Regions from separate parts of the Streptomyces sp. NPDC104831 genome, predicted to be linked through region 2. Evidence: riboswitches for the same ligand, from Rfam matches in the RefSeq annotation. Region 2 holds a riboswitch; each other region holds the start of a gene.
What was found. Region 2 has a riboswitch for cyclic di-AMP ahead of ACZ63H_RS31640 (M23 family metallopeptidase). Riboswitches for the same ligand answer to the same signal wherever they lie in the genome.
Positions count from the first base shown of each region.

Region 1: linked by a shared signal. The riboswitch ahead of ACZ63H_RS04425 (C40 family peptidase) and the one ahead of ACZ63H_RS31640 (M23 family metallopeptidase) in region 2 are both predicted to bind cyclic di-AMP.
Region 3: linked by a shared signal. The riboswitch ahead of ACZ63H_RS10570 (M23 family metallopeptidase) and the one ahead of ACZ63H_RS31640 (M23 family metallopeptidase) in region 2 are both predicted to bind cyclic di-AMP.
Region 4: linked by a shared signal. The riboswitch ahead of ACZ63H_RS21120 (transglycosylase family protein) and the one ahead of ACZ63H_RS31640 (M23 family metallopeptidase) in region 2 are both predicted to bind cyclic di-AMP.

Region 1 is NZ_JBVJOT010000004.1:137,474-142,470, forward strand. It holds gene ACZ63H_RS04415 (ATP-dependent Clp protease proteolytic subunit) at 5-640, shown strand; gene ACZ63H_RS04420 (hypothetical protein) at 648-953, shown strand; cyclic di-AMP (ydaO/yuaA leader) riboswitch at 1,392-1,534, shown strand; gene ACZ63H_RS04425 (C40 family peptidase) at 1,538-2,011, shown strand; gene ACZ63H_RS04430 (ATP-binding protein) at 3,004-3,471, opposite strand; gene ACZ63H_RS04435 (helix-turn-helix domain-containing protein) at 3,685-4,545, shown strand; gene ACZ63H_RS04440 (DUF397 domain-containing protein) at 4,555-4,776, shown strand; gene ACZ63H_RS04445 (8-amino-7-oxononanoate synthase) at 4,852-4,997, opposite strand, start outside.
Region 2 is NZ_JBVJOT010000060.1:20,629-25,625, reverse strand. It holds gene ACZ63H_RS31650 (PrsW family intramembrane metalloprotease) at 1-1,045, shown strand, start outside; gene ACZ63H_RS31645 (aldo/keto reductase) at 1,085-2,029, opposite strand; gene ACZ63H_RS31640 (M23 family metallopeptidase) at 2,106-3,176, opposite strand; cyclic di-AMP (ydaO/yuaA leader) riboswitch at 3,186-3,353, opposite strand; tRNA gene ACZ63H_RS31635 (tRNA-Met) at 3,676-3,749, shown strand; gene ACZ63H_RS31630 (dihydrofolate reductase family protein) at 3,827-4,963, opposite strand.
Region 3 is NZ_JBVJOT010000011.1:35,235-40,231, reverse strand. It holds gene ACZ63H_RS10580 (M16 family metallopeptidase) at 1-1,317, shown strand, start outside; gene ACZ63H_RS10575 (M16 family metallopeptidase) at 1,314-2,702, shown strand; cyclic di-AMP (ydaO/yuaA leader) riboswitch at 2,932-3,084, shown strand; gene ACZ63H_RS10570 (M23 family metallopeptidase) at 3,097-3,852, shown strand; gene ACZ63H_RS10565 (GntR family transcriptional regulator) at 4,050-4,721, shown strand; gene ACZ63H_RS10560 (HPr family phosphocarrier protein) at 4,936-4,997, opposite strand, start outside.
Region 4 is NZ_JBVJOT010000030.1:20,852-25,848, forward strand. It holds gene ACZ63H_RS21105 (nucleoside triphosphate pyrophosphohydrolase) at 65-1,120, shown strand; gene ACZ63H_RS21110 (cytochrome P450 family protein) at 1,278-2,564, shown strand; gene ACZ63H_RS21115 (transglycosylase family protein) at 2,733-3,872, shown strand; cyclic di-AMP (ydaO/yuaA leader) riboswitch at 4,062-4,236, shown strand; gene ACZ63H_RS21120 (transglycosylase family protein) at 4,242-4,982, shown strand.

The DNA of each region.
Region 1 (4,997 bases), on a different contig from region 2:
GTCCATGCACCGACCGTCCGCCCGGCACGTCCTGCCCGAGTTCACCGAGCGCACCGCGGGGACGGCGCGCACCCTGGATCCGTACGCGCGGCTCTTCCAGGACCGGATCGTCTTCCTCGGCACACCGGTCGACAACGCGGCGGCGAGCGATGTCACGGCCCAGCTCATGTATCTGGAGCACCAGGCACCGGACCGGGACATCACGCTGTACGTCAACTCGCCCGGCGGCTCCTTCGACGCCATGGCTGCGGTCTACGACACGATGCGCTACGTCGGCTGTGACGTGGCGACCTACTGCCTCGGGCAGGCCGCCGGCCACGCCGCGGTGCTGCTCGCGGCCGGTGCCCCGGGCAAGCGGTTCATGCTGCCCGGTGCCCGGGTCGTGCTCGAACAGGTGGCGCTGCCCGAGCCGGTGCGCGGCCGGCCCGGTGACCTGATCCTCCGGGCGGGGGAACTGGCGCGCGTGCGCGCCACCGTCGAGGAGATGCTCGTCCGGCACACGGGGCGCACGGCCGCGCGGGTCCACGAGGACCTGGAACGCGACCTGATCCTGGACGCCCCCGAGGCGCTGGCGTACGGCCTGGTCGACGCCGTCGTGCCCGCCCGCCGGGACACGCCCGGCGCACCGGACGCGAGGTGAGCCGCCCGTGCTGCCGGACCTGCCGCCGCTGCCCGCCCTGACCCGCGCCGAGGGCGAGTTGATCGATCGCTATCTGGAGGCCGCCGACCTGCTCGGCCGCGTCAATCCGGCCCGGCACGGGCAGACCTACAGTGCTCTGCGCGCCGCTCAGGGCCTGGTCCGCAAGGCGGCAGAGCTGCGGGACGCGCTCGCGCTGATGCACCGGCGGGGCGAGACGGAGCTGCACGGGGACACGCTGGCACGGGCGCTGCGGGTGCTGGACGGCGAGCGCCGGGCCGCTCGCGTCGCGCTCCCGCCGGATGACGCCGGCTGAGGCGGACACCCGTCCGGTCCGACGGCGCCGAGGCGTCGACACGCGTCGTTCGGACCGGAGTTGAAACGGCCCGAACGACGTACCGCCGACCGGTGTACATCCCGATCGTTTTCCGGGTCTCCCGAGTTGCGCGACGCGGGATCCACGGGCCCCCGCGGAGGCACATCGCCCCAGGTCCGGGGCTACGACGACGATCTGACGGGGCCTCGAACGGAGCACTGTCCACCCGAACGGGTGAGTGGTGAGTAACGCCACAAATCCCCGATTCCGTTGGGATTTTCAGACAGATCTGCGTCAAGATCCCTGTCTGACGACAAGCCCCCGCCACCGCGGCGGGGCGATCCGGGCGGACGCCGAGTCCTGCCGCCGCCCGGATGACCGGTCGACGGAGTGGATCGGCAGGAGTGGAGGACCCAAGCAAGACGGGTCGCCGGAACGGATGTCCAGTCGTCCGACACAGAGTCGGGCACGGGGCGGAGGTTCCGAGCAGCCCTTGGGGTGAAGCCGCGGCAACGCGGCCGGGCTACTTCGCCAGCCCGAATCCGACAGGTCATCCTTCACAGGCGGCTGACGAAGGGTTGCGCATGACTGCGCTCAATCGAGTCCCGTCGCTGATGGCCCGGGCCGGCACGGCCTCGGCACTCACTCTCGCCGCCGTGGGCGGCTCGATCGCGGTGCCCGGGCTCGCCACCGACGCCTCCGCCGCGACCATCGCGACGAAAGCACTCAAGGTCGCGGCCTCGAAGAAGGGTTCCCCGTACCGGTGGGGCGCCACCGGGCCGCACAGATTCGACTGCTCGGGGCTGACGCTCTACTCGTTCAAGAAGGCCGGCAAGAAGCTGCCGCGTACCGCCGCCCAGCAGTACAACAAGTCGCACCATGTCTCCGCCCGCCACCGCAAGGTCGGCGACCTGGTCTTCTTCCACTCGGGTTCCAGCGTCTACCACGTCGGCATCTACGCCGGCCACAACAAGATCTGGCACGCCCCCAAGACCGGGGACGTGGTGAAGCTGCAGAAGATCTGGACCAAGAGCGTCTGGTACGGCCGGGTCAGCTGACCCGGCCGCGCCCCGGGAGCGGCTCCGGCAGCGGGGCCGCTCCGGCACCCCGACGCCCGCCCCCGTGGGCGGGCCGGGCCCGGGGCGGCCCGGCCGCCTCACGAGCGTGCGGGCGGCCCCGGAGCGCCTCCGGGACAGCGGGAGCGTCCGGGTCGGACCGCGCCGGGGAGCGAGCGCGGGGAGGTCCGGACCCGAGGCGCCGACGCGAGCGCTTCCCTGCGCGCAGGGGCGGACCGGCAGACCCGGGCCGGGACAAGGTCCCGCCGTACCGCCTCTCGGGCACATACGGCGGGCGGAACGGCTCGGTCCCGGGTGGGCGTCCCGGCGGACCGGCGGGAACGTCGCACACCGGCCGGGCGGACCGCACCGCCGCCCGCCGCGTTCCGGCGGCCGGCCGGCACCGGGCGCCCGGGCGGACGGTCCGCACCGGTCCGCACCGGCTGTCGCCCGCACCGGGACGCCGGCGAGGCAGGCTCCCCCCGCCGCCGACGACCCCGGCGCGTCACAGCACCCCGGATCCGTCCGGCTGCCCGCCCACACGCGGGTGCCTGGACGCGGCCGGTACGCGGCGGTTGCCGCCGGCCCCCGGGGCACCGGCGGAGCGCGTCGCTTCCGCCGCCGGGCGCCGCCCGGACGCGTCCGCTGGCCGCCGGCACCAGGACACCGTCGAAGCGCCCCGCCACCGGCAACCCGCGGCCTCCGCGCACCGCCCGGACGCGTCCGCTGCCGCCCGGGCGCCGCCGGGGCGTACTCCCGGCCCCCGCACGCCTGCTCCCGCGCCTGGGCGCCCGCACGCGCCCCGGCACATCGACCGGCACCGGTGCCGGGCAGCACCGCCGTACACGTCCGCCGGCCCCGCCCTCGCGCATCCGGCGCTCCGGCCTCGGCCTCGCGCCGCGGCGCCGAGCCCTCGTCCCGCGCAGAGGAGCAGAGGAGCAGAGGAAACGTATCCGCCCGCGTAGACCCTCCGCGCCGTCCCCGCACCGGGTGTGTCACCGTGCCGGGGCCTCCGGTGGCCGGCCGGCCGGGACCGGTGCCGCCGGGAGGGTCCAGGGCAGTTCGATGGAGACCGTCTTGCCGCCCTCGCGGGTCGGGCGGACGAGGAGCCGGCCGCCGCACTCCGCGGTCAGCCAGCGGATGATCACCATGCCGCGCCCATTGTCCTGCTGGACGGAGGCGGGCAGTCTCTTCGGGAACCGTGGATGGCTGTCCGTGACCCCGATGCGCAGCTGTTCGTCCTGGTGCAGCGCGATGTCGACCGTGAAGGTGGGTGACTGGCCGAAGGTGTGCTGAACGGCGTTGGTGGCGAGTTCGGAGACGATCAGCCGCACGGTGTCGGCCGTCTCGGTGTCCGACGGCAGGCCCCACTCCGCGAGGGTGCCCACGACATAGGAGCGGGCGGCCGACACCGAGGCGGGATCGCTCGGCAGAGTGACGGAGGCTTCCAGATGGTCTGCCATGGCGAGGTCGTCCCTTTCCCAACGGGACCGTGGTCCTCCGTACAGCGGTGGGTTCGAGTACGGTCCCGGACTGGTGCTTGTCCGTCAGACTGCCATCACCGGGACGGTCACGGGGGGCGATCCACCAAGATATGCATATATCTGTCGCTCGAAGCGGTGAACTCTGCGACGCGAGACCGTATCGGGGCGGTCCGGGCGGAGTAAGGAGGAGCCATGCAGAACGGTCCCGCGGTACGCCGTCGCAAGCTGGGCGCGGAACTGCGCACGCTGCGCACCGGCGCCGGGCTCACCAGTGGTGAGGCGGCCCGGCTGGTCGGTTGGCACCAGTCGAAGGTGAGCCGTATCGAGACGGGTGCCAGCGGCGTGAAACCGGCCGATCTGCGGTTGCTGCTGGACGCCTACGAAGTGCGGGACCGGCATCTGCGGGAGTTGCTGCTGATACTGGCGGGGTCGGAGGAGACGGGCGGCCGGCACCGCTGGTGGCACGCGTACCGGGGTGTGCTGCCGCCGACGTACCGGGATTTCATCAGCCTGGAGTCACAGGCGAGCGCGATGCGCACCCTGGAGACCACGGTGGTGCCCGGTCTGCTGCAGACCGCCGAGTACGCCCGCGCGGTGACCCGGGCCGCCGTGAAGGACCTGGACGAGGACCGCCTGGACACGCTGGTGGAGGTGCGTCTGGCCCGGCAGGACGTGCTGCGGTCGGATCCGCCGCTGGCGCTGAGCGCCGTGCTGGACGAGGCGGTGCTGCGCCGCGAGGTGGGCGGCCCGGGGGTGATGGCCCGCCAGCGCCGGCGGCTGATCGAGGCCGCCCGGCTGCCGCAGGTGCGGCTCCAGGTGCTGCCGTTCACGGCGGGGGCGCATATCGGCCTCACCGGGCCTTTCGTTATCTTCTCATTTCCGAGCACTTCTGATCTGGACGTGGTTGTTCTCGACCAGTTGACGAGTAGCCTCTACCTGGAACGGAAAGAAGACCTCATGGCCTACTCCGAGGCCTTCAGCACCCTTCAGTTCCACGCCCTTTCCCCCGAGGACTCGTTGGACTACATCGCCGGGATAGGTGACGGCGTGTAAGGAGGCACCATGTCAGCTCTGCCTCGGAACGTCCCTGCCAGTACCGACCTGCACGACGTGTGCTGGGTGCGCAGCAGCCGCAGCACGGGCGCGAACAACTGCGTGGAGACGGCACGGCCGCGCTCCGGTCCCGCGGCCGGACTGCTCGCCGTGCGCGACTCGAAGAACCCGGCCGGACCCGCCCTGCTCTTCTCCCCCGAGAGCTGGACGGGATTCGTGACCGGGCTCTGACCGCCCCGGCCACCCTGCTCAATTCGGTTTAATATTCCATCTTTTTCGGGCGGTGCACGGCCGTGTCACGCCGACTCATGGTCGCGTTTCGCCGATGACGCGTACAGCACGTTCGATCTCGGCCCCGGAGAGGTCCGCGCGGGCGGTCAGCCTCAACCGAGAGATGCCGTCGGGCACGGAGGGAGGACGGAAACAGCCCACGGCCAGACCCGCCGAGCGGC
Region 2 (4,997 bases):
GCCGGGCCCCTGGCGGAACCTGGTGTTCTCCTTCGCCTGGGGTGCCTGCGCGGCGGCACTGATCGCCATCGTGGCCAACAGCTTCGCGACGGAGTGGATCGCCACCTCCACCGCCGACCCGGCGAGCGCCGACACCCTCGGCGCCACGGTGATAGCGCCGATCGTGGAGGAGTCCGCGAAGGCCGCCGCCGTCCTGCTGGTCTTCCTGTTCCGCAGACGCGACTTCACCGGGATCGTGGACGGCGTGGTGATAGCGGGGATCACGGCCACAGGGTTCGCCTTCACCGAGAACATCCTCTACCTCGGCACGGCCTTCGGGACCGACCAGCTCACCGGCGACCGGGGCATCTCCTCCGTCACCGCCGCCACCTTCTTCGTGCGCATCGTGATGTCGCCGTTCGCGCACCCCCTGTTCACCGTCCTGACCGGCATCGGCTTCGGCATCGCCGCGCTGTCCGCCGGGCGCCGGTCCGCCCGGCGGATCCTGCTGCCGGTGTGCGGACTGCTGCTCGCGATGGGCATGCACGCCCTCTGGAACGGCTCGGCCACCTTCGGGCAGTACGGGTTCTTCGCCGTCTACGGCGGCTTCATGGTGCCCGTGTTCGGGCTGGTGACCTGGCTCGCGGTGTGGACCCGGCAGCGGGAGCTGCGCCTGGTGCGGGCGGAGCTGCCGGCGTACGTGCTGGCCGGGTGGCTGGGCCCGGCCGAGCCCTTCGCGCTCGGATCGATGCGGGCGCGCCGGATGGCCCGGGACTACGCCCGGCACCACCACGGCCGCCCGGCGGCGCGCGAGGTGGCCCGCTACGAGGGGTACGCCACCTCGCTCGCGTTCCTGCGGCAGCGCGGGCGCGCGGGCAGGGCCGGGGCGGACTTCGTCCCCCGGGAGCGGGAGCTGCTGGAGGAGCTGTGGAAGCGGCGGCACCTGGCCCGGCCGGCACTGGAGTACGCGGGCCGGGCCGCCGCCCCGGTCCCGGTGTACCGGGCGGCGGCGCCGTACGGACACCCGGCGGTGCCCTACCCCCTGTACAACCCGTACCGGACCTGACCGGGGCCCGTACGGCGGGCCGGCACCGCCGGGGAGCGGCTAGGCCGAGGCCTCCGTCAGCTTCGCCACCTCCGCGTCCGTGAGCTCCAGGTCCGCCACGCCGAGCAGCGCCGGCAGCTGCTCCACCGTGCGGGCCGAGGCGATCGGGGCGGTGACCGTCGGCTGGGCGGCCAGCCAGGCCAGGGCGACCGTGGCCACGGGGGCCCCGTGGGCGGCGGCGACCTCGTCCAGGGCCGTCAGGACCTTCTGGCCGCGCTCGGACGCCAGGTAGTCCTGGACCCGGTCGGCGCGGGCGCTGTCGACGCTCTCGCCGGGCCGGTACTTGCCGGTCAGGAATCCCGAGGCGAGCGCGAAGTACGGGACGACGGACAGGCCCTCACGGGCGACGAGCTCCTGGAGCGGACCCTCGTAGGTGTCGCGGGAGACCAGGTTGTAGTGCGGCTGGAGGGCGACGTAGCGGGCGAGGCCCTCGCGGTCGGAGAACTCCAGGGACTCGCGCAGGCGCTCGGCGGTGATGTTGGAGGCGGCGATGTGCCGGACCTTGCCGGCCTTCACCAGCTCGTCCAGCGCGCCGATGATCTCCTCGACCGGCACCTCGGGCTGGTCGAAGTGGGTGTAGTAGAGGTCGATGTGGTCGGTGCCCAGGCGGCGCAGCGAGGCGTCGGCGGCGGCCTTGATGTTGGCGGCCGACAGGCCCTGGTACTCCGGGTGCTGGCTGACCTTGGTCGCGATGACCACGTCGGAGCGGTTGCCGCGGGCCTTCAGCCACGCGCCGAGGATCGTCTCCGACTCGCCGCCCTTGTTGCCCTCGGCCCAGGCCGAGTAGACGTCGGCGGTGTCGATGAAGTTGCCGCCGGCCGCGGTGTAGGCGTCGAGGACGGCGAAGGAGGTCTGCTCGTCGGCGGTCCAGCCGAAGACGTTGCCGCCCAGGCACAGCGGGAAGACCTCGAGGTCGGAGGAGCCGAGTGTACGAAGTGACGTCATACGTCATGCCAACGCCGGCGGGGGCTGATCGCATCCCGCCGCCGGCGCCGGATTCCCGGTTCTTCCGGGAGATCCGTCAGGGGGTGAGGCCCTTGTCGCGCAACCAGGCCATCGGGTCGATGCCGGTGGGCGAGCCGGCGGGGTGGACCTCCAGGTGCAGGTGCGGGCCGGTGACGTTGCCGGTGGCGCCGACGCGGCCGATGACCTCGCCGGTGCTGACCTTCTGGCCGACCGTGACGTTGATCGAGGACTGGTGGCAGAACCACAGCTCGGTGCCGTCGTCCAGGGTCAGGATGGTGCGGTAGCCATAGGCGCCGGCCAGGGCCGCCTCGGTGATCGTGCCGCTGTGCACGGCCTTGATCAGGGTGCCGGTGGGGGCGGCGAAGTCGAGCCCGGTGTGGTGGCCGGAGGACCACATCGAGCCGGCCTGCCCGAACGTCGAGGTGAGCGTGTAGGAGGAGGTCGGGAGCGCGTACTGCCTGGCCAGCTCGGCCAGCCGCTTCTCCTCCGCCGCCTTCTTCGCCTCGGCCTCGGCCTTCGCCGCGTCGGCCTCCGCCTTCTCCTTGGCCGCGGCGGCCTTGGCGGCGGCCTCCCGCTCGGCCTCGGCGGCGGCCCGCGCGGTCTGCTTCTCGGCGGCGGCGAGCGCGGCGGCGGCCGCCCTGCTGTCGGCCTGGCCCTGCTGCTGCTCGGCCTGCGCCATGATCCGGTTGCGCAGCACCTCGCCCGCGTCGGCGCTGTCCTGGCCCGTGCCGGAGGCCACGGCGACGGTGCTCAGCGCGGTGGCCTCGGCGGCGGGCCCGGCGGCGTCGGAGTCGTCGTCGTGGAAGAGGGAGCCGACCGAGGGCAGGTCCGGCAGGGAGATGGACACCGGCGGCTTGCCGGTGTTGGCGCTGGCCATGCCGCCCGCGCCGACGGCGGCCATGACGCCGACGCCGAGGACGGTGGAGCTGCGCGCGAAGCCGCCGCGCTGCTTGGCGACCCGGTGCCGGCCGCGGACCGGGGCGACGGAGTCCTCGGTGGGGTTCCATTCCTCCCACGGGCCCTCGTCGGCGCGGTAGGCGCCGTAGCCGAAGGTCTCGGGCCCGGGCCCGGTCTCGCGCTGTGCCGGTATGGACGGGGCTTCGGGGACAGGCCGGTTGGACGCCACGCGGGCGCGCTCCTTTCCTTCCTCCGCCTACCGGGTTAGCTGACGGGTTCGGAGCAGGAAGGTCTCCTACGCGCGTATATCCGGTCGTGGACTCGCGTGAGTGCACGACGGTATCCGCGTGATTCACCCCAAATGGTGGTTCCCCGGTTCCCTCGCGGGATTCGGCGCGTGCGCACGGAGCCGCCTCTTGTGACGGCTGGGACGACCGCGCTGCGTTATCGAACGTTAATAGACCTGCCAGTCACTTTCCAAGCCGTCCCCCTTGATCAACACGCTTTTTACTGGTGAGGTTATCGGCAACTATCCCGTCAAAGCGGGCGAGTTGCCTGCCCTCCGAGGGCGTTCAGCAGTCACTCGCGGTTTTGATGGTGACTCAGATGTTATGCGCACGGCGCTCGCCCGGTCACCTTGCGTGACCTGCGGGGCCCGCCCGACCCGGGGCCCGCGGAAACCGATGTGCGAACCATCCCGCGCATGGCGTACAGTGGAGCCACAACGACGCGGGGTGGAGCAGCTCGGTAGCTCGCTGGGCTCATAACCCAGAGGTCGCAGGTTCAAATCCTGTCCCCGCTACTGAAGGCCCAGGGCCCGGAATCCCAAGGATTCCGGGCCCTGGGTGTATGTGCGCCCGGGTGCGCCCGGGCGCACGCTCAGCCCGGCAGAAGATGGGCGTTCGGCGCCTTGGCCGGCTCCTCCAGCTCCGGCAGGACGACGACCCGCACGCCCGCCGCGCTCAGCACGCCCGCCCCGTCGGCCGCCGTGACGAAGGTGTCGGGCTCCCGCCAGGCGGTGACCACCCGCCGCACCCCCGCCCGCAGGATCAGTTCGGCACAGGGCGCCGGCCGGGAGGCCCGGCGGGTGCACGGCTCCAGGCTGGAGTACACCGTGGCGCCCGCGAGGCGCGGCTCGGCCGGGTCGATCTTCGCGAGCGCCGCCTCCTCCGCGTGCACCACCGCGTCGCCGCCCTCGCGGGAGTGCCCCCGGGCCAGTTCGGTGCCGTCGGCGGCGACCACGACCGCGCCGACGCTGAACGCCGTCCGTGACGGCGGGCACAGGGCCGCCAGCTCGCAGGCGGTGCGCAGCCAGTGGCGGTCGGCGGCGGTGGCGGTCGTACCGGTGCCGGGGGCCGTGGGGGCGTAGCGCATGAGGACGACGTCCTCGATCCGGCGGGTGTCCAGCAGGCGCAGGCGTCCGTCCTGGTAGGCGCCGGGGCCGAACAGCCGGGGGGCCGCCGGGTCGCCGACGAGCAGCGGGGCGAGGACCAGCTGGAGTTCGTCGGCGAGGCCCTCGCGCAGGAGCTGGGTGTGGACCGTACCGCCGCCCTCGACCATCAGCCGACCGACCCCGCGCACGTCGTGCAGGTGCTCCAGCAGGGACCGCCAGTCCAGGGCGGGGCCGAGCGGGACGACGTCGGCGGTGTTCCCGAGGAGGCGCGAGGCCCGTACGGCGCCGGTGTCGGTGGTGCAGACGAGCTTGTCGCCGCCGGTGTGCCAGAAGCGCGCCGCCGGGTCGAGGTCGCCGGAGCCGGTGACGGCGACCTTCAGCGGATGCTCCGGGCGGCCCGCCGCGCGCCGCGCCGCGCGCCGCTCGGCGGAGTGGACCAGCAGGCGGGGGTTGTCGGCGCGGATCGTGCCGGCGCCGACGAGGAGGGCGTCGGCCGAGGCCCGCACCTCGTCGACCCGGTCGAAGTCGGCCGGGCTGGACAGCAGGAGCCGTTCGGGGCCCGTGTCGTCCAGGTAGCCGTCGAGGGAGACGGCGGCGGACAGCAGCACGTACGGCAGGGGCATCGGCGCTCTCTCTTCCGGAGGCGGGCGGCGAGGC
Region 3 (4,997 bases), on a different contig from region 2:
GTGCTCTCCGAGGACCACCTGACCCCGGTGGCGGCGGTCTGCCTCTGGTACGACGTCGGCTCCCGCCACGAAGTCAAGGGCCGTACCGGCCTGGCTCACCTCTTCGAGCACCTGATGTTCCAGGGCTCCGCACAGGTCGAGGGCAACGGACACTTCGAGCTGGTGCAGGGCGCCGGCGGCTCGCTGAACGGCACCACCAGCTTCGAGCGCACCAACTACTTCGAGACCATGCCCGCCCACCAGCTGGAGCTGGCCCTGTGGCTGGAGGCGGACCGCATGGGCTCGCTGCTGGCGGCCCTGGACGAGGAGTCCATGGAGAACCAGCGGGACGTCGTCAAGAACGAGCGCCGCCAGCGCTACGACAACGTCCCCTACGGCACCGCCTTCGAGAAGCTGACCGCCCTCTCGTACCCGGAGGGCCACCCGTACCACCACACGCCGATCGGCTCGATGGCGGACCTGGACGCGGCCACCCTGGAGGACGCCCGCCGGTTCTTCCGCACCTACTACGCGCCGAACAACGCGGTGCTCTCCGTGGTCGGCGACATCGACCCCGAGCAGACCCTCGCCTGGATCGAGAAGTACTTCGGCTCCATCGCCTCCCACGACGCCAAGCCCGCGCCCCGCGACGGCACCCTGCCGGACGTCATCGGCGAGCAGAAGCGCGAGGTCCTCGTGGAGGAGGTCCCGGCGCGCGCGCTGATGGCCGCCTACCGGCTCCCGCACGACGGCACGCGCGCGTGCGACGCGGCCGACCTCGCCCTGACCATCCTCGGCGGCGGCGAGTCCTCCCGGCTGTACAACCGCCTGGTGCGCCGCGACCGTACGGCCGTGGCCGCCGGCTTCGGCCTGCTGCGCCTGGCCGGCGCGCCCTCCATGGGCTGGCTGGACGTGAAGACCTCCGGTGACGTCGAGGTGCCGGTGATCGAGGCCGCCATCGACGAGGAGCTGGCCCGGTTCGCCGAGGAGGGCCCCACCAGCGAGGAGATGGAGCGCGCCCAGGCGCAGCTGGAGCGCGAGTGGCTGGACCGGCTCGGCACGGTCGCCGGCCGCGCCGACGAACTGTGCCGGTTCGCCGTCCTGTTCGGCGACCCGCAGCTCGCCCTGACCGCCGTCAAGCGCGTCCTGGAGGTCACCCCGGAGGAGGTCCGGGAGGTCGCGGCGGCCCGCCTGCGGCCCGACAACCGCGCGGTCCTCGTCTACGAACCCAAATCCCCGGAGGCCGCCCCGGACGCCGACGTCCCCGAGGACCCGGAGCAGGAAGCGACCGTAGAGGCGGGCCGCGACGAGACCGAGAACGAGGAGACGGCCAAGTGACCGAGCTCGCCACCATGGAGTTCCACCCCCGGCCGCAGCCCGGCGAGGCCAGGCCCTGGGCGTTCCCCGCCCCCGAGCGCACCGCGCTCGACAACGGCCTGACCGTGCTGCGCTGCCACCGCCCCGGCCAGCAGGTCGTCGCCGTCGAGGTGCTGCTGGACGCGCCGCTGGACGCCGAGCCGGCCGGCCTGGACGGCGTCGCCACGATCATGGCGCGGGCCTTCTCCGAGGGCACCGACAAGCACTCCGCCGAGGAGTTCGCCGCCGAACTGGAGCGTGCGGGCGCCACCCTGGACGCACACGCCGACCACCCCGGCGTCCGGCTCGGCCTGGAGGTCCCCGCCTCCCGCCTGGCCAAGGGCCTCGGCCTGCTCGCCGACGCGCTGCGCGCCCCCGCCTTCGCCCCGGGCGAGGTCGAGCGCCTGGTCCGCAACCGCCTGGACGAGATCCCGCACGAGCTGGCCAACCCCTCCCGCCGGGCCGCCAAGGAACTCTCCAAGGAGCTGTTCCCGGCGACCTCGCGCATGTCCCGGCCGCGCCAGGGCACCGAGGAGACCGTCGAGAAGATCGACGCCGCGGCCGTGCGCGCCTTCTACGACCGCCACGTGCGGCCCGCCACCGCCACCCTGGTCGTCGTCGGCGACCTGACCGGCACCGACCTGGACGCGCTGCTCGCCGACACCCTCGGCGCCTGGACCGGCACCCCCGGCGAGCCCCGGCCGGTGCCGCCGGTGACCGCCGACGACACCGGCCGCGTGGTCATCGTGGACCGGCCCGGCGCCGTGCAGACGCAGCTGCTCATCGGCCGGATCGGTCCCGACCGGCACGACCGGGTGTGGCCCGCCCAGGTGCTCGGCACGTACTGCCTCGGCGGCACCCTCACCTCCCGCCTGGACCGCGTCCTGCGCGAGGAGAAGGGCTACACCTACGGCGTGCGCTCCTTCGGGCAGGTCCTCAGGTCCGCGCCGGACGGCACGGGCGCGGCGATGCTCGCCATCAGCGGCTCCGTGGACACGCCGAACACCGGCCCGGCGCTGGACGACCTGTGGAAGGTGCTGCGCACGGTCGCGGCGGAGGGCCTGACCGACGCCGAGCGGGACGTCGCCGTGCAGAACCTCGTCGGCGTGGCGCCGCTGAAGTACGAGACCGCCGCGGCCGTCGCGAGCACGCTGGCCGACCAGGTCGAGCAGCACCTGCCCGACGACTTCCAGGCGACGCTGTACCGGCGGCTGGCCGCCACGGGCACGGTGGAGGCCACCGCGGCCGTCGTGAACGCCTTCCCGGTGGACCGCCTGGTGACCGTCCTCGTCGGTGACGCCGCCCGGATCAAGGCACCGGTCGAGGCGCTCGGCATCGGCCCGGTGAGCGTGGTGTCGGCCGAGTAGCGGCGAGGCCGACCCATCCGGCGCACGCGCGCGTGGGGCCTGACGGTTTACGAGCCGTCAGGCCCCACGCTGTTCCACTCGGTCCCTCAGGTGCCCGTTTTGGGGCGGAGGTTGCCTGTCTGACCTGTGGGATGCGCTACAAAAAGCCGGATCCGTTTGAGGATCGGAAGCGGGCCGCCGTAGCGTCGTCCGGGCTGTTCGTCAGGCAGTGCGCCGCACCCGCGGCACCGGACAGCCATCGCCGAGTCCCCGTACGGCGCGAGCCAGGGGAGCCGGGGACCCATCGTCCCTGGGGTGAATCGGGCGACCGCGAGGGAGCCCGTAGGAGACCTTCCTGCTCCGAACCCGTCAGCTAACCCGGTAGGCGAGAGGGAAGGAAAGGACCAGCCACTTCATGGCGTTCATGTGCGCCACCGGGAAGCACCGCAAGCCCGGACGGGTCAAGCGAACCACAGCGCAGGCGGCCGGCGTCGCGGCCCTGACCACCACCGGTGTCATCGGCACCCTCGCCGCCTCCCCGGCCCTCGCCGCCGGCAACCCCGTGGACCAGACCGGCCTCACCCCGGTCCTCGCCGCCACGGACGACGTCGCCGCCCAGATCGACGCGCAGGCCACCGCCCAGCAGCAGGCCGCGGACCGCAAGGCGGCCGAGGAGGCCGCCGCGAAGGCCGCCGCCGAGCGCGCCGAGGAGCTGCGCGAGGCCAGGGCCCGCGCCGCGCGCGAGGCCGAGCGCCGCCGGCTGAACGCCTTCGTGGCCCCCATCGAGCACTCCTACGTCTCCACGGCCTACCAGGCGTCCAGCTCGCTGTGGTCCTCCGGTTCGCACACCGGCATCGACTTCCACGCGGCCGCCGGCACCACCGTGCACGCGGTGGGTTCCGGCACGGTCGTCTCCACCGGCTGGGGCGGCGCGTACGGCAACGAGATCGTGATCCGGATGGCCGACGGCATGTACACGCAGTACGGGCACCTGTCGTCCATCGGCGTCACGGTGGGCCAGAAGGTCGTGCCGGGCCAGCAGATCGGGCTCTCCGGCTCCACGGGCAACGTCACCGGCCCGCACCTCCACTTCGAGGCGCGCACGAGCCCGGACTACGGCTCCGACATCGACCCCGTCGCCTACCTCCGCTCGCACGGCGTGCGCATCTGACGCACTCGCGCCTTCCCCGACGGCCCCGGCTCCCCGAGCCGGGGCTTTCGCCGTTTTCCATGTTCTCCGCGGGACCCGTTGTCCAAAAAATATCCATGGATTACGGCCCGCCATCGGAAATTCCGGCCGACTGGAATAGAGTCACGGAACACACGTCCATCATCGGCGTTTAACGGGGATTAAGGCGGAGGTCGGTCATGCGTATTCCGGCGCACTCGGTGTGCACCGCTGTCCGGGACGACATCGTCGCCGGTGTCTACGAGCGCGGCAGCCGGCTGACCGAGGAAGTCCTGGCCCGCCGCTACGGCGTCTCGCGCGTCCCCGTGCGCGAGGCGCTGCGCACGCTGGAGGCCGAGGGCTTCGTGGTGACGCGCCGGCACGCGGGCGCGTGCGTGGCCGAGCCGACCGAGCAGGAGGCCGCCGACGTGCTGGAGATGCGGACGCTGCTGGAGCCGCTGGGCGCCGCGCGCGCCGCCCAGCGGCGCACGGAGGCCCATCTGAAGGTGTTGCGCGGCCTGGTCCGGCTGGGCCAGGAGCGGGCCAGAAAGGGCAACAGCGAGGATCTGCGCTCGCTGGGCGGCTGGTTCCACGAGACGCTGGCCCAGGCCTGCGGCAGCCCCTCGCTCACCTCGGTGCTGACCCAGCTGCGCCACAAGGTCGCGTGGATGTACGCGGTGGAGGCGCCGGTGAGCCCGGTGGAGTCCTGGGCCGAGCACGGGGCGATCGTGGACGCGGTGGCGCGCGGCGACGGTGAACGCGCGCGGGTGCTGACCGCCCTGCACGCCGAACGCGCGACCGGCGCGCACCGGCTCCGCTTCTCCGGCCCCGGGGAACGTGTGAGGACTTCGCAACATGCCGTAAACATGTAGGGTGCGCGGCATTAACAGCCGCCGTATACAAACAAGGTGTTATTCGGCGGCGGGGCGTTTTCCGCTGCCCTTTCGCGATGCCGGGAATTATCGGCTCGCGCCCTTCAACCGGCGACAACGAATTCGGCCGGCGGGAAGCCTCGGGGCGCGCGGGGCCGCGCATACGCGAAAGCCGCGCCGCCCGGCAGGGGCGACGCGGCTTCCCGGTCTGCGCTCAGACGGTCTCGGGCAGTTCCTCCAGGCCCTCGGAGACCAGCTTGGCCAGACGGTCGAGGG
Region 4 (4,997 bases), on a different contig from region 2:
CACGAGTCCTCGGCCCTGTGGACAACTCGATCCACGCTCTCGCGCCGTGGGTTACGTTCGGATCGTGAACGAATCCAGTGCCGAAGCCCGTCCCGCCCCCGGCCCGGAGGCCGCGCCCGGCCGCGTCGTCCTGCTGACCACCAGCCACCGCGTCGCCCCCGGCCTGCTGTCCTGGCCCGCCTGGCAGGCCCTCGGCGCCGCCGACGCCGTGCTGTGCGCGGACGGCGCGCATCCCCAGCTGCCGTATCTGCGCGAGGCCGGGATAGCGGTGACGCAGGCGTCCCCCACCGCGCCGGAGCTGGTCGACGCCTGCGCCGGCGGGCGGACGGTGGTGGTCGTGGCGACCGGCGAGGGCGAGCCGGCGCTCACCGACGGCCTCGCCCGCCTGGCCGGCTCCGGCCGGGTCGCCATGCCCGAGCTGGAGCTGCTCCCCGCCTCCTACGACCTGCCCGGCGCCCGCCTGCTCGACCTGGTCCAGGTCATGGACCGCATCCGCGCCGAGTGCCCCTGGTCCTCCCGGCAGACCCACGAGGGCCTGGCCAAGTACGGCATCGAGGAGGCCTACGAACTGGTCGAGGCGATCGAGGCCGGCGACCGCGCGGAGCTGCGCGAGGAGCTGGGCGACGTCCTCCTCCAGGTCGTCTTCCACTCCCGGATCGCCGAGGAGCACCCGGACGCGCCGTTCTCCGTCGACGACGTGGCGGGCGGCATCGTCGCCAAGCTCGTCCACCGCCACCCGCACGTCTTCGGCGACGAGGTGGCCGAGACCCCGGAGGACGTCAAGGAGCATTGGCTGCGCACCAAGGCCGAGGAGAAGCGGCGCACCTCCGTGACGGAGGGCGTCCCGCTCGGCCAGCCCGGCCTGGCCCTCGCCGCCAAGCTCGCCTCCCGGGTGCGTACGGCGGGCCTGGAGGTGCCCCTGCCCCGGGGGGAGGGCATCGGGTACGAACTGCTGGCGCTGGCGGTGCGCGCCGAGGCGGACGGCGTCGACCCCGAGGCGGCGCTGCGGGCGGCGGCCCGGGTGTACCGGGACGCGATCAAGGACAGCGAGGCGGCGCGCGCGGCCGGCGGCGGAGAGGAGGGCGAGGGAGCCGAGGGGGACGAGGGGGACGAAGGGTAGGTACGGCCTCGGCGCCCTGCTCGACCGGCAGGGCAGGGCAGGGGAGGGCAGGGGAAGAGGAGTTCCGGTGCGGTCACCGCGAGGCGGCCGGCCTCGGTCACCGCGCCGCCCGCAAGGCCCCCGGCGGGCCGCCCGGGGCTCCGGATACGGTCGAGGAGTGACCGAGCAGCACCATCCCGACCAGCCGGGCCCCGACCAGCCGGCCCCCGCCCTCTTCACGTGGGAGTTCGCCGCCGACCCCTATCCCGCCTACGCCTGGCTGCGCGAGCACGCCCCGGTGCACCGCACGCGGCTGCCGAGCGGGGTCGAGGCGTGGCTGGTCACCCGGTACGCCGATGCCCGGCAGGCCCTGGCCGACCAGCGGCTGAGCAAGAACCCGGCGCACCACGACGAGCCCGCGCACGCCAAGGGCAAGACCGGCATCCCCGGCGAGCGCAAGGCCGAGCTGATGACGCACCTGCTGAACATCGACCCCCCGGACCACACCCGGCTGCGGCGGCTGGTCAGCAAGGCGTTCACCCCGCGCCGGGTCGCCGAGTTCGCGCCCCGGGTGCAGGAGCTGACCGACCGGCTCATCGGCCGGTTCGCCGAGACCGGCTCCGCCGACCTCATCCACGACTTCGCCTTCCCGCTGCCCATCTACGCCATCTGCGACCTGCTCGGCGTCCCGCGCGAGGACCAGGACGACTTCCGGGACTGGGCGGGCATGATGATCCGGCACGGGGGCGGACCGAGGGGCGGGGTCGCACGGTCGGTGAAGAAGATGCGCGGCTACCTCGCCGAGCTGATCCACCGCAAGCGCGAGGCGCTGTCCGCCACGCCCGCGCCCGGCGAGGACCTGATCTCCGGCCTCATCCGCGCCTCCGACCACGGCGAGCACCTCACCGAGAACGAGGCCGCCGCCATGGCCTTCATCCTGCTGTTCGCCGGCTTCGAGACCACCGTCAACCTCATCGGCAACGGCACCTACGCCCTGCTCACCCACCCCGGGCAGCGCGCCCGGCTCCAGGACTCCCTGGCCCGCGGCGAACGGGACCTGCTGGAGACCGGCGTCGAGGAACTGCTGCGCTACGACGGCCCGGTGGAGCTGGCCACCTGGCGGTTCGCCACCGAGCCGCTGACCATCGGCGGGCAGCGGATCGCGCCGGGCGACCCGGTGCTCGTCGTCCTCGCCGCCGCCGACCGGGACCCCGAGCGGTTCGCCGGCCCGGACGTGCTGGACCTCGGCCGCCGCGACAACCAGCACCTCGGCTACGGCCACGGCATCCACTACTGCCTGGGCGCGCCGCTCGCCCGGCTGGAGGGCCAGACCGCGCTGGCCACCCTGTTCACCCGCCTGCCCGACCTGCGGCTGGCCGCCGATCCGGCCGAGCTGCGCTGGCGCGGCGGGCTCATCATGCGCGGCCTGCGCACCCTGCCGGTGGAGTTCACGCCGACCGCCTGAACACAGTCTCTCCCCGAGGAAATGACACTTTCTCAACTCTGTGATCTTCACGTGATCTGTGCGGCATGAACTTGTGACAAGTGATCGTCTGCCGATACGTTCACCCATCAGCGCGGCGAGCGGCTCCAACCGCCGCGCCGGCCCTGCTGTCGCTCGAAAGGCTTCTGCATGCTCTCCGGGAACGGCCGACACCGTCGCCCCCGCCAGGCTCCGGCCCTCCTCGTCGCGGCCGGCGTGACCGGCTCCGCCATCGCCATCCCGCTGCTCGGCGCCGCGAGCGCCAACGCGGCCGACGGCACCACGTGGGACAAGGTGGCCGAGTGCGAGAGCGGCGGCTCCTGGAGCGCGGACACCGGGAACGGGTACCACGGCGGCCTGCAGATCTCGCAGGACGACTGGGACAAGTACGGCGGCGGCCAGTACGCGGCCAGCGCCGACCAGGCCAGCCGCCAGCAGCAGATCGCCGTCGCCGAGAAGATCCTGGCCGACCGGGGCACCACCCCCTGGGCCACCTGTGCCCTGCTGTCCGGCCTGACGCGGGACTCGGGCTCCATGGACGTCGACACGGGCGTGGGCGGCTCCGGCGGCACCGGTGACCCGTCCGGATCGGCCGGCGGCTCCGGCACCTCCGCGACCCCCGACGCCTCCGACCCGTCCGGGCTGCCGGACGCGTCGCCCTCCACCGGCACCGGCCCCGCCGACGGCTCCTCCTCGGCGGACCCGACCGGCACGCCCACCGCCGAGCCGGGCAAGGGGAAGGGCAGCGGCAAGGGGAAGGGCAAGGGCACCGGCGCCGGCAAGGACGCGGGTACGGGCGCGGACAAGGAGGCCGGCGAGGACGCGGGCGGGGCGGCGGACAAGGCCACGGGCGAGGACGCCGGTTCCACCGGGACCGAAACCCCCAAGTCCGACAAGTCCGCCACGCCGGACACCGGAAGCCTCCCGGGCGCCGAGGGCTCCCCGACGCCCACCCCGGACACCGGGGTCGTGAACAACCCGCAGCGGGCGGCCGGTTCCTGGAGCCTGGTCGACACCGGCACCGTCGGCACCGGCGGGCGCCACCGGGGCGGGAGCGCGGACGAAAATGTGACAAACGGTCAGAACGCCACCCCGTCCGGCCGGCACGCCTCCCGCGAACCGGACACCTACACGGTCCGCGCGGGCGACTCGCTGTCCTCCATCGCCGACTCCCTTGACGTCGACGGCGGGTGGCACGCGCTGTACGCCGGCAACAAGAAGGCCATCGGCGCCGACCCGGACCGCATCACCGCCGGTCAGACCCTGGATGTCCAGGGCGAAACGGGCTGAAAACGGCGGGACTTGACGCCCCGCTTGATGCCTGGATGTCCGGTTTGGCGAAAGTGTGGGATGAGTCTCAGAAGCCCTGATCGTCTTTGAAATTCCGGCGATCACCTGTCTACGGTCGAAGCCGCTCGTCACCACGAGCCCCGGCAGCCGCCACGCCGAATCCTGCCAGCGGCCGCCCGGGAACAGTCGTCGCGTCAAGCGCCGTAGGCAGGAGCGGGGGACCCAAGGTAAGTGCCGGGCCCAGCAGTTGAAGCTGGGACCGGCTGGGGGTGAAGCCGCGTCACGCGCAAGCGGACGACGCGGCCGGGCAACTCAACCGGCCCGAACCCGACAGCTCACCTCGCAGGCGTCGGTGAGGGGAATCGATCCATGCTGTTTACCGGCAAGGGCAAGCACCGTCGTCCGTCCAAGGCCGTCCGCGCCGTCACGCTCGCCGGTGTCACCGGCGCCGCCGTCGCCGCCCCGCTGATGGCGGCCGGCAACGCCTCCGCCGCCACCGCCTCCCAGTGGGACACGGTCGCCCAGTGCGAGTCCGGCGGCAACTGGTCCATCAACACCGGCAACGGCTACTACGGCGGTCTGCAGTTCTCCGCCTCCACCTGGGCCGCGTACGGCGGCACGCAGTACGCCTCCACCGCCGACAAGGCCTCCAAGGCGCAGCAGATCTCCGTCGCCGAGAAGGTCCTCGCCGCCCAGGGCAAGGGCGCCTGGCCGGTCTGCGGCACGGGCCTGTCGAGCTCCCCCTACAACGGCTCCGCCCCGAGCACCCCGGCGCCGTCCGCCCCGTCCACGCCGTCCACCCAGGGCTCGGGCACCTCCACCCGCTCCGCCGACCAGCAGGCCGCCTCCCGCTCCGCCGAGCGCCCGGCCGCCTCCACCGGCACGAGCAAGAGCACCGGCGGCAGCACGGGCAAGACCGTCACCACCCCGACCGGCAAGAAGGTCGAGAAGGGCGACGGCGAGTACAAGGTCGTCCAGGGCGACACGCTCGGCACCATCGCCGCGCGGCACCAGGTCGCGGGCGGCTGGGAGAAGCTGTTCGAGCTGAACAAGGACATCGTCCAGGACGCCGACCTCATCTACCCGGGTCAGCAGCTCCACCTGAAGTGATCGCCGGCCGCCCGG